3 regions of the Kitasatospora sp. NPDC092039 genome follow, and region 3 is predicted to be linked to each of the others. Evidence: riboswitches for the same ligand, from Rfam matches in the RefSeq annotation. Region 3 holds a riboswitch; each other region holds the start of a gene.
The links. A riboswitch is a leader RNA that binds a small molecule or an ion and turns the genes downstream of it on or off. The one in region 3 is predicted to bind S-adenosylmethionine.
Positions count from the first base shown of each region.

Region 1: it holds a riboswitch for S-adenosylmethionine, as region 3 does, so the genes downstream of both, ACIQI7_RS10125 (aminotransferase class V-fold PLP-dependent enzyme) here and thrC (threonine synthase) in region 3, are expected to answer to the same signal.
Region 2: it holds a riboswitch for S-adenosylmethionine, as region 3 does, so the genes downstream of both, ACIQI7_RS27330 (IclR family transcriptional regulator) here and thrC (threonine synthase) in region 3, are expected to answer to the same signal.

Region 1 covers NZ_JBIVSD010000004.1:120,272-124,456, reverse strand. The annotation lists gene ACIQI7_RS10135 (hypothetical protein) at 81-506, shown strand; gene trpD (anthranilate phosphoribosyltransferase) at 624-1,700, shown strand; SAM riboswitch class IV at 1,811-1,929, shown strand; gene ACIQI7_RS10125 (aminotransferase class V-fold PLP-dependent enzyme) at 1,981-3,345, shown strand; gene ACIQI7_RS10120 (Lrp/AsnC family transcriptional regulator) at 3,349-3,630, opposite strand; gene ACIQI7_RS10115 (rhomboid family intramembrane serine protease) at 3,627-4,185, opposite strand, start outside.
Region 2 covers NZ_JBIVSD010000015.1:190,105-194,289, forward strand. The annotation lists gene ACIQI7_RS27315 (HEAT repeat domain-containing protein) at 1-257, opposite strand, end outside; gene ACIQI7_RS27320 (HEAT repeat domain-containing protein) at 261-932, opposite strand; gene ACIQI7_RS27325 (hypothetical protein) at 1,159-1,587, shown strand; SAM riboswitch class I at 1,733-1,875, shown strand; gene ACIQI7_RS27330 (IclR family transcriptional regulator) at 2,079-2,792, shown strand; gene ACIQI7_RS27335 (threonine/serine exporter family protein) at 2,908-4,161, opposite strand.
Region 3 covers NZ_JBIVSD010000030.1:70,462-74,646, reverse strand. The annotation lists gene ACIQI7_RS36525 (trehalose-6-phosphate synthase) at 1-731, opposite strand, end outside; gene ACIQI7_RS36520 (glucosyl-3-phosphoglycerate synthase) at 770-1,771, opposite strand; SAM riboswitch class I at 1,919-2,054, shown strand; gene thrC (threonine synthase) at 2,071-3,351, shown strand; gene ACIQI7_RS36510 (MoaD/ThiS family protein) at 3,378-3,656, shown strand.

The DNA of each region.
Region 1 (4,185 bases), on a different contig from region 3:
GGGGCTCGGCGGCGGGTGATCCGGAGTAGCATCCGGATCAGGCGAACGTGGTCCGGATCACACTTGAGGGAGCAGGGCCCATGGCGTACACGACCGATGAGACGCTCACCGTCCTCGTCTACAGCGACGACCGCAATACCCGTGAGCAGGTGCTGACGGCGCTCGGCCGCCGGCCCGCCGAGGATCTTCCGGAACTGTCCTACCTGGAGTGCGCGACCACCCCCGCGGTGCTCAAGGCGCTGGAGAAGGGGGGAGTGGACCTCTGCGTGCTGGACGGCGAGGCCGTCCCGGCCGGCGGGCTGGGCCTCGGGCGCCAGCTCAAGGACGAGATCTACGGCTGCCCGCCGGTGCTGGTGCTGATCGGCCGGCCGCAGGACTCCTGGCTCGCCGCCTGGAGCCGGGCGGACGCCGCCATCTCCCACCCGGTGGACCCGGTGGCGCTGGCCGAGGCGGCCGCCGTCCTGCTGCGGGCGAGGGTGGCGAAGCGGACTCCGGCCGTCCGCTGAAATCCGCCCGGCAACTAGAAAAGACGGGGTTAGAAGCGACCGCTTCGCTCGATAGGCTGGCTCCATCCGTACGGACGTCCCCCCGGAGCGGGGAACCGACAACAGCTGGAGTCAGCCATGGTGAACGTGAACCCTGCGAACGGCGGTAGCGACCCCGCGCAGGTGGTCCGCACCTGGCCGGACATCCTGTCGGCGCTGCTGCAGGGGGAGGACCTCGACCGCTCGTCCACCGCGTGGGCGATGGACCGGATCATGAGCGGCGAGGCGTCCCCCGTCCAGGTGGCCGGGTTCATGGTCGCGCTGCGGGCCAAGGGCGAGTCGGTCGAGGAGATCGCCGGCCTGGTCGACGCGATGTACGAGCACGCCGAGCCGCTGGACATCCCCGGCCCGGCGGTGGACATCGTCGGCACCGGCGGGGACCGTGCGAAGACCGTCAACATCTCCACCATGTCGGCGATCGTCGCGGCGGCCGCCGGCGCCAAGGTGGTCAAGCACGGCAACCGGTCGGCCTCCTCCACCAGCGGCTCCTCGGACGTGCTGGAGAAGCTCGGCGTGGCGCTGGACCTCTCCTCCCGGAGGGTCGCCGAGGTGGCCGAGGAGGTCGGACTCACCTTCTGCTTCGCGGCGAAGTTCCACCCCTCGATGCGGCACGCCGCCACCGCGCGGCGCGACCTCGGGGTGCCGACCGCCTTCAACATCCTCGGTCCGCTGACCAACCCGGCCAAGGTCACCGCGCACGCCATCGGCTGCTTCGACACCCGGCTGGCCGGGCTGATCGCCGGGGTGCTGGCCCGGCGGGGCGCGACGGCGCTGGTCTTCCGCGGCGACGACGGGCTGGACGAGCTGACCATCACCACCACCTCGCAGGTGTGGCTGGTGCGCGACGGGGTGGTCACCGAGACCGTCTTCGACCCGCGGGACGTCGGCATCGAGCTGGTCGGCATCGAGGCGCTGCGCGGGGCGGACGCCTCGTACAACGCCGAGGTCGCGCGGCGGCTGCTGGCGGGGGAGCACGGGCCGGTGCGGGACGCCGTCCTGCTGAACACGGCGGCCGCGCTGGTCGCGCTGGACCTCGGCGACGCGCCGCTGGACGAGCAGCTGGCGGCCGGCATGGAGCGGGCCGCGAAGGCGATCGACTCGGGCGCCGCACAGGACCTGCTGCGGCGCTGGTCGGAGGCCACGAGCCGGATCTGAGACGGCAGTTGGGGAGCCCGGGCCGGGTACGCCGGCCCGGGCTCCGGTGCTGTCCGCATGCTGGATGCCCGTTTGACCGCCCGCTGGGACGCGGCCTAGAGTCTTCGCCAGGTCATGAGTGACAGCGACAAGCCCCAGCTTGCTGTCCGGCAACCCTCCGTCCGTGGCGGGGTGCCCTGGGTGAGGACCGGGTCGCCACGGCAGATCGTCCGTGCGACAAGCGCGGACACCCGACGACTGGCACTCCCGGGGTCCCTTACCCCCGAAGGAGTGCATCCCCATGTCCCTCGTCACCGAAGTCCTCTCCCCGCTCCCGGTCCTCGGCGCCGACGTCCAGGTCCCGCTCGCCGGCGGTGAGAAGGTCGGCTACGCGGCGCTCGACTACGCGGCCAGCTCGCCGGCGCTCCAGCGGGTGTGGGACGACGTCGCCGCGTACGCGCCGTACTACGGCAGCGTCCACCGCGGGGCCGGGTACCTCTCCCAGCTGTCCACCGACCTGTTCGAACAGAGCCGCCGCACCGTCGGCGAGTTCCTCGACCTGCGCGAGGGCGACCAGGTGGTCTTCACCCGGGCCACCACCGACTCGCTCAACCTGCTGGCCGCCGCCGTCCCGGCCGGCACCCGGGTGTTCGCCTTCGAGACCGAGCACCACGCCTCGCTGCTGCCCTGGGCGCACGCCGGACTGGACGTCAGCTACCTGCGGGCGCCGCGCTCGCGGGCCGAGGCCGTGGCCGCGCTGGACGCCGCGCTCGCCGGGGCGCCCGAGGGCCCCAAGCTGCTCTGCGTCACCGGCGCCTCCAACGTCACCGGCGAGCTGTGGCCGGTCGCCGAGCTGACGGAGACGGCGCACCGGCACGGCGCCCGGGTGGTGCTGGACGCCGCCCAGCTGGCGCCGCACCACCGGGTCTCGGTGCGCGAGCTGGACGTCGACTGGGTCGCCTTCTCCGGCCACAAGATCTACGCGCCGTTCGGCGCCGGGGTGCTGGCCGGCCGGGCGGACTGGCTGGACGAGGCCGAGCCGTACCTGGCCGGCGGCGGGGCGACCAGGACGGTGGCCCGGGAGGCCGACGGCTCGGTGGCCGTGCAGTGGCACACCGGGCCCGCGCGGCACGAGGCCGGCTCGCCGAACGTCATCGGCGCCTACGCGATCGCCTCGGCCTGCCGGGCGCTGACCGAGGCCGGGTTCGACGCGCTGGAGGCCCGCGAGCAGCAGCTGATCGCCCGCCTGACCGCCGGCCTCGCCGCGATCCCTCAGGTCAAGGTGCTCAATCTGTTCGGGGAGGGCTCGGCGCGGGTCGGCGTGCTGTCCTTCGTCGTCCGGGGCTGGAACAGCTCGCACTTCTCGGCCGCGCTGTCCGCCGAGTACGGCATCGGGGTGCGCGACGGCCTGTTCTGCGCCCACCCGCTGGTGCGCACGCTGCTCGGGGACGAGGACGTAGCCCCGTCCGAGTGCGGGGCGCCCGATCCCTCGCTGCCGGGCGAGCGCAGCCTGAACGCGATCCGGGTGAGCTTCGGTGCCGGGACGCCGGACGAGCACGTCGACCGCTTCCTCACCGCCGTCCGGGAGCTGGTCACGGACGGCGCGGCCTGGAACTACCGCAACGAGGGCGGCCGCTGCGTCGCGGACACGCAGCGCGAGGGCTGAGCGCTACTCGTCCAGGCCGAGGGCGAAGGCGGCCTCCAGGTCGTGCTGGGAGTAGGTGCGGAAGGCGATCTGGGTCTCGGTGTGGGCCACACCCGGGACCTTGTTCAGCCGGCCCGGGATGACCTCGGCCAGGTCGTCGTGCCGGCGCACCCGCACCATCGCCACCAGGTTGTAGCCCCCGGTCACCGAGTAGACCTCGCTCACGCCGTCGATGGCGGCGATGGACTCGGCGATCTCCGGGATGCGGTCGACACTGGTCTTGATCAGGACGATGGCGGTGATCACAGTTCGGGCTCCTTTGTGAGGTGCCGCCAGCGTATCGGGCGTCCGCCGGGTCGTCGCGGGGGGTGGCGGACCACGGTGCAGGCGTAGAGGAACCCTGCCGAGAAGCCGATCACGTGGACCAGGTACGCCACCCCGGGCCCGGCCGAGTGCACCGACCACCACTGCAGGGCGAACCAGAGGCCGAGCACCAGCCAGGCCGGGAAGCGCAGCGGCAGGAAGAGCAGCAGCGGGACGAGGGTGGTCACCCGGGCCCGGGGGTGGAGGCGCAGGTAGGCGCCGAGGGCGGCGGCGATCGCGCCGGAGGCTCCGATGAGCACCTGGGTGGAGTTCGGCGAGTGCGCCTCGGCGAGCGCGAAGCCGTACGTGGTCAGGCTGCCGGCGGCCAGGTAGAAGACGGCGAACCGGGCCCGGCCCAGCCGCCGTTCGACGGTGGGGCCGAAGACCTGGAGGAAGAGCAGGTTCCCCAGCAGGTGCAGCCAGCCGGCGTGCAGGAAGAGCCCGCTGAGGACGGACAGGGCCGGGTGCTTGCCCGGGGTCGGCGCGGCCGGGCAGCCG
Region 2 (4,185 bases), on a different contig from region 3:
CGGGTCCGGCGGATCAGGTCGTCGACGAGCTCCGCGGGCGCGAAGCCGGGATCGTCGAGGGCCCGCCCGACGTCGCGCAGCGACAGGCCCAGCGACCGCAGGCTCTCGATGTGGAAGATCCGCCGGATGTCCTCGTCCGAGTACCGGCGGTAACCCGAGTCGGTTCGCTCCGTCGGCCGCACCAGTCCGAGCGATTCGTAGTGCCGGAGCATGCGGGCGCTGACCCCGGACCGCCGCGCGACGTCGCCGATCAACACTGCCTACCGTCCCTCCCGGCCGCCCCCGCCGAGGGCCACCGTGCGCTTCGCCTCCTCGATCGCGGACTCGAAGCCGGCGTCCGGGTCGTGCCACAGCCGTTCCGTGGCGAGCGCGTGGGCGCGCACCCGGGGGTCGCGGTCCGTCGCCGCGGTGGCCAGCACCGGCAGCATCGCCTCCCCGAGCGCGGTCAGCGCCCGGCTGAGGCTCAGCCGTGTCCCGTGTCCGCCGCGTCCGAGCTGAGTCGCCAAGACTACGGCCAGCTCGCGTTCGCCACCCTCGGGCACCAGCACGACGGCGGCCCGCCAGGCGCTGCGGGCCACCTCCTCGTCGGCGTCGGCCAGCAGCGCCGGGGTGACCGCCGGCCAGGCCCGGCGGTCCCCGATCTTGGACAGCGTGTGCAGGGCCTGGCTCCGGGCCTGCGCGCGCTCCGAGCGGACCTCGCCGAGCAGCAGCGGGACCGTCACCGCCGCCTCGTACCGGGTGAGCGCCCAGGTGAGCATCTCCCGTACGAGGAACTCGGGTTCGACGGCGCACCGCTCGACGAGCCCGCCGACGAGCCCCGGCCGCGGGCTCGTGCCGACGGCCAGCGCCGCCCGCAGCCGCACCGACGGGTCGTCGTGCGCCAGCCCCCGGAGCGCCCGCACCGTGTCCGTGTCCTCTTCCGCCCTGGTCATCAGGACCACCTCCTCGGCCACAGTGAAGGGCTTGTCACCGTGACAAGGTCAAGCGGACCAGGGCGCGCGGCCCACGGCGGCGGGATGGGGAGTCCGGTCTTACCGTGAATACGGGGCTCCGCCGTCGCGGGTGCACGTCCCCGCGCTCCCGGAGCACCGCCGCCCGGCTGCCCTCCCCCCGTCTCCCCGTGTCCGCGAGGCGGCTGCCACCGAAGGAGCCCATGTCATGGCCAGTAGTGCTACCGGAGCCGGCCCCGTCGCCAGGGGCCCCGAGCGGTACCCCCACGCGAGCGGGTGGACCGTCTTCGCGGGGGTCATGCTGATCACGGCCGGCATGATGGCGGTCTTCCAGGGGGCCGCGGCCGTCCGCAAGGACGGTCTGCTGATCGTCACCCGCAGCTACGTGTACTCGATGAACACCGAGGGGTGGGGATGGATCCACCTCATCCTCGGCGTCGTCGTGGTGGTGGCCGGTGTGGCGGTCTTCAGCGGCGCCGTCTGGGCCCGCGTCGTCGGTGTCGTCGTCGCCGGGCTGGGCATGCTCGCCAACTTCCTCTGGCTGCCGTACTACCCCGTCTGGGCCATCGTCCTGATCGCGGTCGACGCCCTGGTCATCTGGGCGCTGTGCGTCGGACGGGTGGACCGGCCGGCCTGACCGGCAGCGCACTCCTGCGCCCGATCGGCCCGCCCCCTCGCCCGCCCGATCCGCCGCCTGCCGGACGCCCGTCGCCCGGCAGGCGGCCGCACGTGTGGGCGGGGGGCTTGCCGAGCGCCCCGGGGAGTCTTGTATCGTTCCTGGCGAATCATCCAGAGGGGTGGAGGGACCGGCCCTACGAAGCCCCGGCAACTCCCCGTTCGACCCGGCGTCCGAAGTACGCGCCGTGCCGTCCGGGGTCAGTGCCAACTCCGGCCTGTCGCCACTGTGGCGCGGGAAAGATGAGGAGACACGGTGCTCTCTGTGCTGTCCTTCGCCCGGGCGCTTCCCGCCCCGGCCCTTTCGCGTACCCGTCTCGTGCCCGGCGCAGGCAATCGGCCGACTTCCCCGGCCCGTCCTCGCTGACCACCCCCCAGGCTCCCCACCCGGAGCCGCCGGTGAGCAGCGCCGACCCGCTGCTCCCGGGCCCTGAGACTGGAGTACCCCCACCCATGGAGAACACGAGCGGCGTCGGCGTGCTCGACAAGGTCACCTCGATCCTCGGCATCCTGGAGGCCGGCCCCGCCACCCTGGGCGGCCTGGTCGCCGCCACCGGCATGGCGCGGCCCACCGCCCACCGGTTGGCCGTCGCACTCGAACGCCACCGCCTGGTCAGCCGGGACGTGCAGGGCCGGTTCATGCTCGGCCCCCGGCTCGGCGAGCTCTCGGCGGCGGCCGGCGAGGACCGGCTGCTGGCCGCGGCCGGCTCGGTCCTCACGCACCTGCGGGACGTCACCGGCGAGAGCGCCCAGCTCTACCGCCGGCAGGGCGAGGTGCGGATCTGCGTGGCCGCCGCCGAGCGGCTCTCCGGCCTGCGCGACACCGTGCCGGTGGGCATCACCCTGCCCATGAAGGTCGGCTCCGCCGCCCAGATCCTGCTCGCCTGGGAGGAGCCCGAGCGCCTCCACCGCGGTCTGCAGGGTGCCCGCTTCACCGCCACCGCCCTGAGCGGCGTACGGCGGCGCGGCTGGGCCCAGTCCGTGGGCGAGCGCGAGCTCGGGGTGGCTTCGGTCTCCGCGCCCGTGCGCGGTCAGTCCAACCGGGTGGTGGCCGCGGTCTCGGTGTCCGGGCCGATCGAACGCCTCACCCGTCACCCCGGCGCCACCCTCTCCCAGGCCGTCGTCGAGGCGGCCCACCGCCTCACCGAGGCCCTGCGCCACCCCTGAGAAGAGCTCCGGGCCCTGGGGCGCACCTCCGCGCGCCCCAGGGCCCGGTTCCCGGGTCGAGGCTCCGGGCCCGGTCCCGGCGGGACGGCTCCGGGCCCGGTCCCGGCAGGACGGCTCAGGCCCGGGACAGCAGCACGGCGCGGCGGGGACGGGGGATCCGGCTGATCACGGCGCCGATCAGCGTGCCGATCGACACCCCGAACACCGCCGAGACGGCCGCCAGGACCGACTGGGCGCCGTTGCCGACCTCGATCTGCGCGGTGTTCAACAGGCCGAAGGAGCCCGGCACCACGATCCAGAACGCCGGGAGGTAGAGCACCTGCCAGAGCGGCCCGCCCGGCAGCCAGTGCACCAGGGTGGCCGCGACCGCGGCGGCGACCGCCCCGGCCAGGCCGCCGATCGCCGCGCCGTGCGCCGACCCCACCGCCACCTGGGCGGTGGCGCTGACCGCGATCACGGCGACGATCCACGGGATGGTCGAGGGCGGCGTGTGGACGTTGACCACCACTCCGGCCACCGCGATCGCCAGGCCCAGCGCGATCACCCACCAGCTGGGCTCGGCGACCCGGACGTTGGCCAGCGCGGTGGCCGGCATGCCGATCGCCGTCGCGGCCGCGGCCACCCCGGCGAGGAACAGCGCCAGCTGGACCGCGCCGGACACCAGCCGGGCGGTGCCCGCGCTGGCCGCGCCCGCGGCGATCTCGGACAGCCCGGTGACCAGCAGCCCGCCCGGCAGCAGGATCGCCAGGGTGGCCACGATGGTCCGCAGCGGGCCGTCCAGCAGCGACGCCCGCGCGAGCCCCAGGACCAGCAGGGCGACCAGGAACCCGGCCGTGACGGGCAGCAGCGGCCGCAGGTTCGGGAACCGCCGGGCGAGCACGGTCAGCCCCACCACGATCAGCGAGCCGAGCCCGGCCGCCAGCACGTTCGCCGCCACCGGTTGGAGGAAGAGGCAGACCCCCACGCCGACCGGCAGCGCCCCGAGGTCCGCCACCCACGCGGGCCAGCGGGCCGGCGCCCGCCGGATCCGGTCCAGCTCGGCGAGCGCCCGGGGCCCGTCGAGCTCGCCCGCCCGCAGTCGGTGCACCAGGTGGAGGACGTCGGCCGTCTGCTCGAACCGCAGCGCACCGCCGACCGGCTGGAACCTGGTGGCCCCGTCCGGGCCGAGCGAGACGAACAGCCCGTTGGTCAGCGCGGCGACCCGCGCCTCCGGAGCCCCCGACGCCCGTGCCAGCCCACGGAGTTCCTCCTCGACGTCATGGACGGGCAGGCCACCGCCGAGCAGGGCCTCGCCCAGGTCGAGGAGCAGACGGTGGAGCGGCTCGGGCGGGGCGTCGAGGACCCGGGCCGACGGAGTCTTGCTAGACATGGCGGATATCGTCCCACCCTGCCC
Region 3 (4,185 bases):
TCGACGGTCGCCCCGAGGAGGTCCTCGCAGCAGGCGGCGAAGGCGCGGGCCCAGCGTTCGGTGAGGAAGCCGGCCCGGTCGGCGCCCAGGATGCCGGTGAGGACGGCCCGGGCGACGTCGTCGGGCAGCAGCCGGAAGTACTCGGGCGGGGCCCACGGAGTGTGCGAGAAGTGGCCGATCCGCAGGTCGGGGCGGGTTCCGCGGAGCAGGGCCGGGGCCAGCGAGAGGTGGTAGTCCTGGATGAGGACCGCGGCCCCCGGGGCGGCTTCGGCGGCCAGCGCCTCGGCGAACGCGCCGTTGTAGGCCTGGTAGGCGGCCCATTCGGTGCGGAAGGCGGCGTCGAAGGAGGGGGCGGTCGGGGTCGCGTAGAGCAGGTGGTGGACGAACCAGAGGGTGGAGTTGGCGACGCCGTTGTAGGCGCGGGCGAAGGTCTCCGGGTCGATGTCCAGCATCCGTACCGCCTGGCCGCCGACCTCGTGGCCGGCCAGGTCGAGGCGGCCGCGGGGTGCCTCGGCGGCGGCTCTGCGGTCGGGGTCGCCGAGGGCGGCGCAGACCCAGACGGCGTTCGGGTCCTCGATGGCGGACAGCCCGGAGACCAGGCCGCCGCCGCCGCGGCGCAGGGTCAGTGTGCCGTCGTCGGAGGTGCTGAAGGACACCGGTCCCCGGTTGGATGCCACCAGGACGGAGGCGGTGCCGGTCGCGCTCGAACGGTTGGTCGTGAGATCGCCCATGGTTGGGATGTTGCCGGGGGCCCGGCGTGGCAAACCCGTCAGTGGCGGGTCGCGTATTCGGGGACGGTGTGCATCGGGGGGCGTTCCAGGGCGGTCACCGGGTGGGTGTGGGCGGTGAACGCGCGGGTCTCCGGGTGGCGGGTGAACTGGGTGAGGTGGGGGTGGACGAGGTCGGCGGAGGCCTTGAGGCGGTGGGTGCGGTCGAGGCGTTCCAGGGCGGTCCGGTAGATGGTGGCGGCCATCCGGCCGAGGGCCTGGCCGTCCTGGTGGCGGTGGTGCCGGACGCCGACGTCCACCTGGGCCAGGGCGTCCAGTCCGGCCAGATCCAGGGCGTCGACCAGCAGGCCGAGTTCGACGCCGTACCCGGTGGGGAAGGGCAGCCGTTCGAGCAGTGAGCGGCGGGCCGCGTACTCGCCGCCGAGGGGCTGGACGAACCCGGCGAGCTCCGGCCAGTGGAGGTTGAGCAGGGGGCGGGCGACGAGTTCGGTGACCCGGCCGCCGCCGGCGGGCAGCACCGCGCCCTCCGACTCCAGCGGACGGTCGTACATGGCCTTGACCAGCTGGATCGACTCGTCGGTCAGCAGCGGGCCGACGATGCCGGAGACGAAGGCCGGGTCGAACTCGCGCAGGTCGGCGTCGACGAAGCAGACGATGTCGCCGTGGGTGACCAGCAGCGAGCGCCAGAGCACCTCGCCCTTGCCGGGGACGGCGGGCAGGCGGGGGAGGATCAGGTCGCGGTGTTCCACCCGGGCGCCGGCCTCGGCGGCGACGGCGGCGGTGGCGTCGGTGGAGCCGGAGTCCACGACGACGAGTTCGTCGACGAGCGGGAGGCGCTCCATCAGCTCGCGGCGGACGGTGCGGACGATGTCGCCGACGGTGGCCTCCTCGTCCAGGGCGGGGAGGACCACGCTGACGGTGCGGCCGGTGCGTCGCTTGGCGTCGAGGAGGGTGCGGACCGGCCGGTCGGCCGCGCTCCAGGAGCGGCGGCGCAGCCAGGACGCCGCCTGCGGGAGGAGCTCGGGGGTCGGGTCGGCGGGCACTGGGGTCTCCTCGGCGGGTCGGGTGGGACGTGTCATCTCGCTTGGCGGACGGTCCCGTTCAGGATTGACGCCTTCGGATACAGTCTTCGTACAGCGGTCGGACCTTTGCACACCGGGGTCGCCGCTGAGTACCACCACAATTTCACAAGCTCATCCAGAGGGACTGAGGGAACGGCCCGTTGACGTCCCGGCAACCTTCTCGCGCGGCTGTCGACGACAGGCCCCGGCGGGACAGGTGCCAATTCCGGCCCGTGTCGCGACCGCGCCACGGGGAAGATGAGGAGAGAGGCCTCGCCGTCATGGCTATCGACACCGCCGCACCCGTTTCCGTCGACCTCGGCCCCGCCGCCGCGCTGTCCTGTCGCGAGTGCGGCACCCGCTTCCCGCTCGGCCCCAGCTTCGCGTGCCTGGAGTGCTTCGGCCCGCTGGAGATCGCCTACGAGTTCGGCAGCGAGGGCGCCGAGGAGCTGCGCAAGCGGATCGAGGCCGGTCCGGCCTCCATCTGGCGGTACGCGCCGCTGCTGCCGGTTCCGGCCGACGTGGCGTCCAAGCCCAACCTGAACCCGGGGTGGACCCCGCTGGTGAAGGCGGACAACCTGGGCCGGGAGCTCGGTTTCACCGCCCAGCTGCACGTCAAGGACGACTCCGGGAACCCGACCCACTCGTTCAAGGACCGGGTGGTCGCCTGCGCGATCGAGGCGGCCCGGGCGTTCGGGTACACCACGCTGTCCTGCTCCTCCACCGGCAACCTGGCCGGTGCGGTGGGGGCGGCGGCGGCCCGGGCCGGGTTCCGGTCCTGCGTGTTCATCCCGCACGACCTGGAGCAGGGCAAGGTCGTCATGGCCGGGGTGTACGGCGGCGAGCTGGTCGGCATCGAGGGCAACTACGACGACGTGAACCGCTTCTGCTCGGAGCTGATCGGCCACGCGGCCGGCGAGGGCTGGGGCTTCGTCAACGTGAACCTGCGGCCGTACTACGGCGAGGGCTCCAAGACGCTGGCGTACGAGATCTGCGAGCAGCTCGGCTGGCGGCTGCCGGAGCAGATCGTGGTCCCCATCGCTTCGGGCTCGCAGCTGACGAAGATCGACAAGGGGCTCCAGGAGCTGATCAGGCTCGGCCTGGTCGAGGACCGGCCGTACAAGGTCTTCGGCGCCCAGGCCGAGGGCTGCTCGCCGGTGTCGGCCGCGTTCAAGGCCGGCCGGGACGTGATCAAGCCGGTCAAGCCGGACACCATCGCCAAGTCGCTGGCGATCGGCAACCCGGCCGACGGCCCGTACGTGCTGGACATCGCCCGCCGCACCGGCGGCGCGGTCGAGGACGTCACGGACGCCGAGGTCGTGGCGGCGATCCGGCTGCTGGCGCGGACCGAGGGGATCTTCGCCGAGACCGCGGGCGGGGTGACCGTCGGCGTGCTGAAGAAGCTGGTCGAGACCGGGCAGCTGGACCCGGCCAAGGAGACCGTCGCGATCAACACCGGCGACGGCCTGAAGACCCTGGACGCCGTCTCCGACGCCGGGATGACCGCCGTCATCCGCCCGACGCTGGACTCGTTCCGCGCCGCCGGCCTCGCGTCCGTCTGAACCACCCGCCCCCCGCAAGGAGAGTCATGAGCGCCAACGTCCGCATCCCCACCATCCTGCGCACCTACACCGGCGGCGCCGCCGAGGTGACCGCCGAGGGCGCCACCCTGGCCGAGGTCATCGCCGACCTGGAGAAGAACCACGCCGGCATCTCGGCCCGCATCCTGGACGACACCGGCAAGCTGCGCCGCTTCGTGAACGTCTACGTGAACGACGACGACGTGCGCTTCGCCGAGGGCCTGGCGACCGAGATCAGGGACGGCGCCGGAATCTCGATCATCCCGGCGGTGGCCGGCGGCTGCTGAGCCGTTCGCGAGAACCCGCGGTCGCCCGCGCGTACGGAATTCCGCTCTCCGTATGCCCGGGCGACCGCTCGCATTCTTGCGGGAATATTTCCGGGTCGAGTCGGAGTAGAGTGTCGCTCGGCTGGGAACAAGGTTTCCCTTTCGGCCTCCGCAGTGCTCGGCCCGGGGGCGCCCGGCCGCCGGACCGGCCCGTGAAACATGTCAGGCGGATGTCAGAATTCCCGCGGACCTTTGAGTAATTCGTCCGCTATGTCCGGCGTGGAATGCCGAGATTATTCCGATTCGGCCCGTACTGTCCCCCGGCGCCTTGCCGGAATTACCGGCGGCTGACCCTGTTGCAGAGGGCGTCGGTCCGGATACATTCAGCGGCGGTCGACGCAATCACCCGCTCACCGGGCGCCGCCTGGCGTCCCGCGCGGAGGGCTGCGGCGTGCACGGCTGCGCCCAGGGGGGGTTCCCCGGGCCGGCCTTCAACCAACCCGGGCCCGCGACCTGCGGGCGCGTGAAGGGCCCAGCACAGCACTAGGGG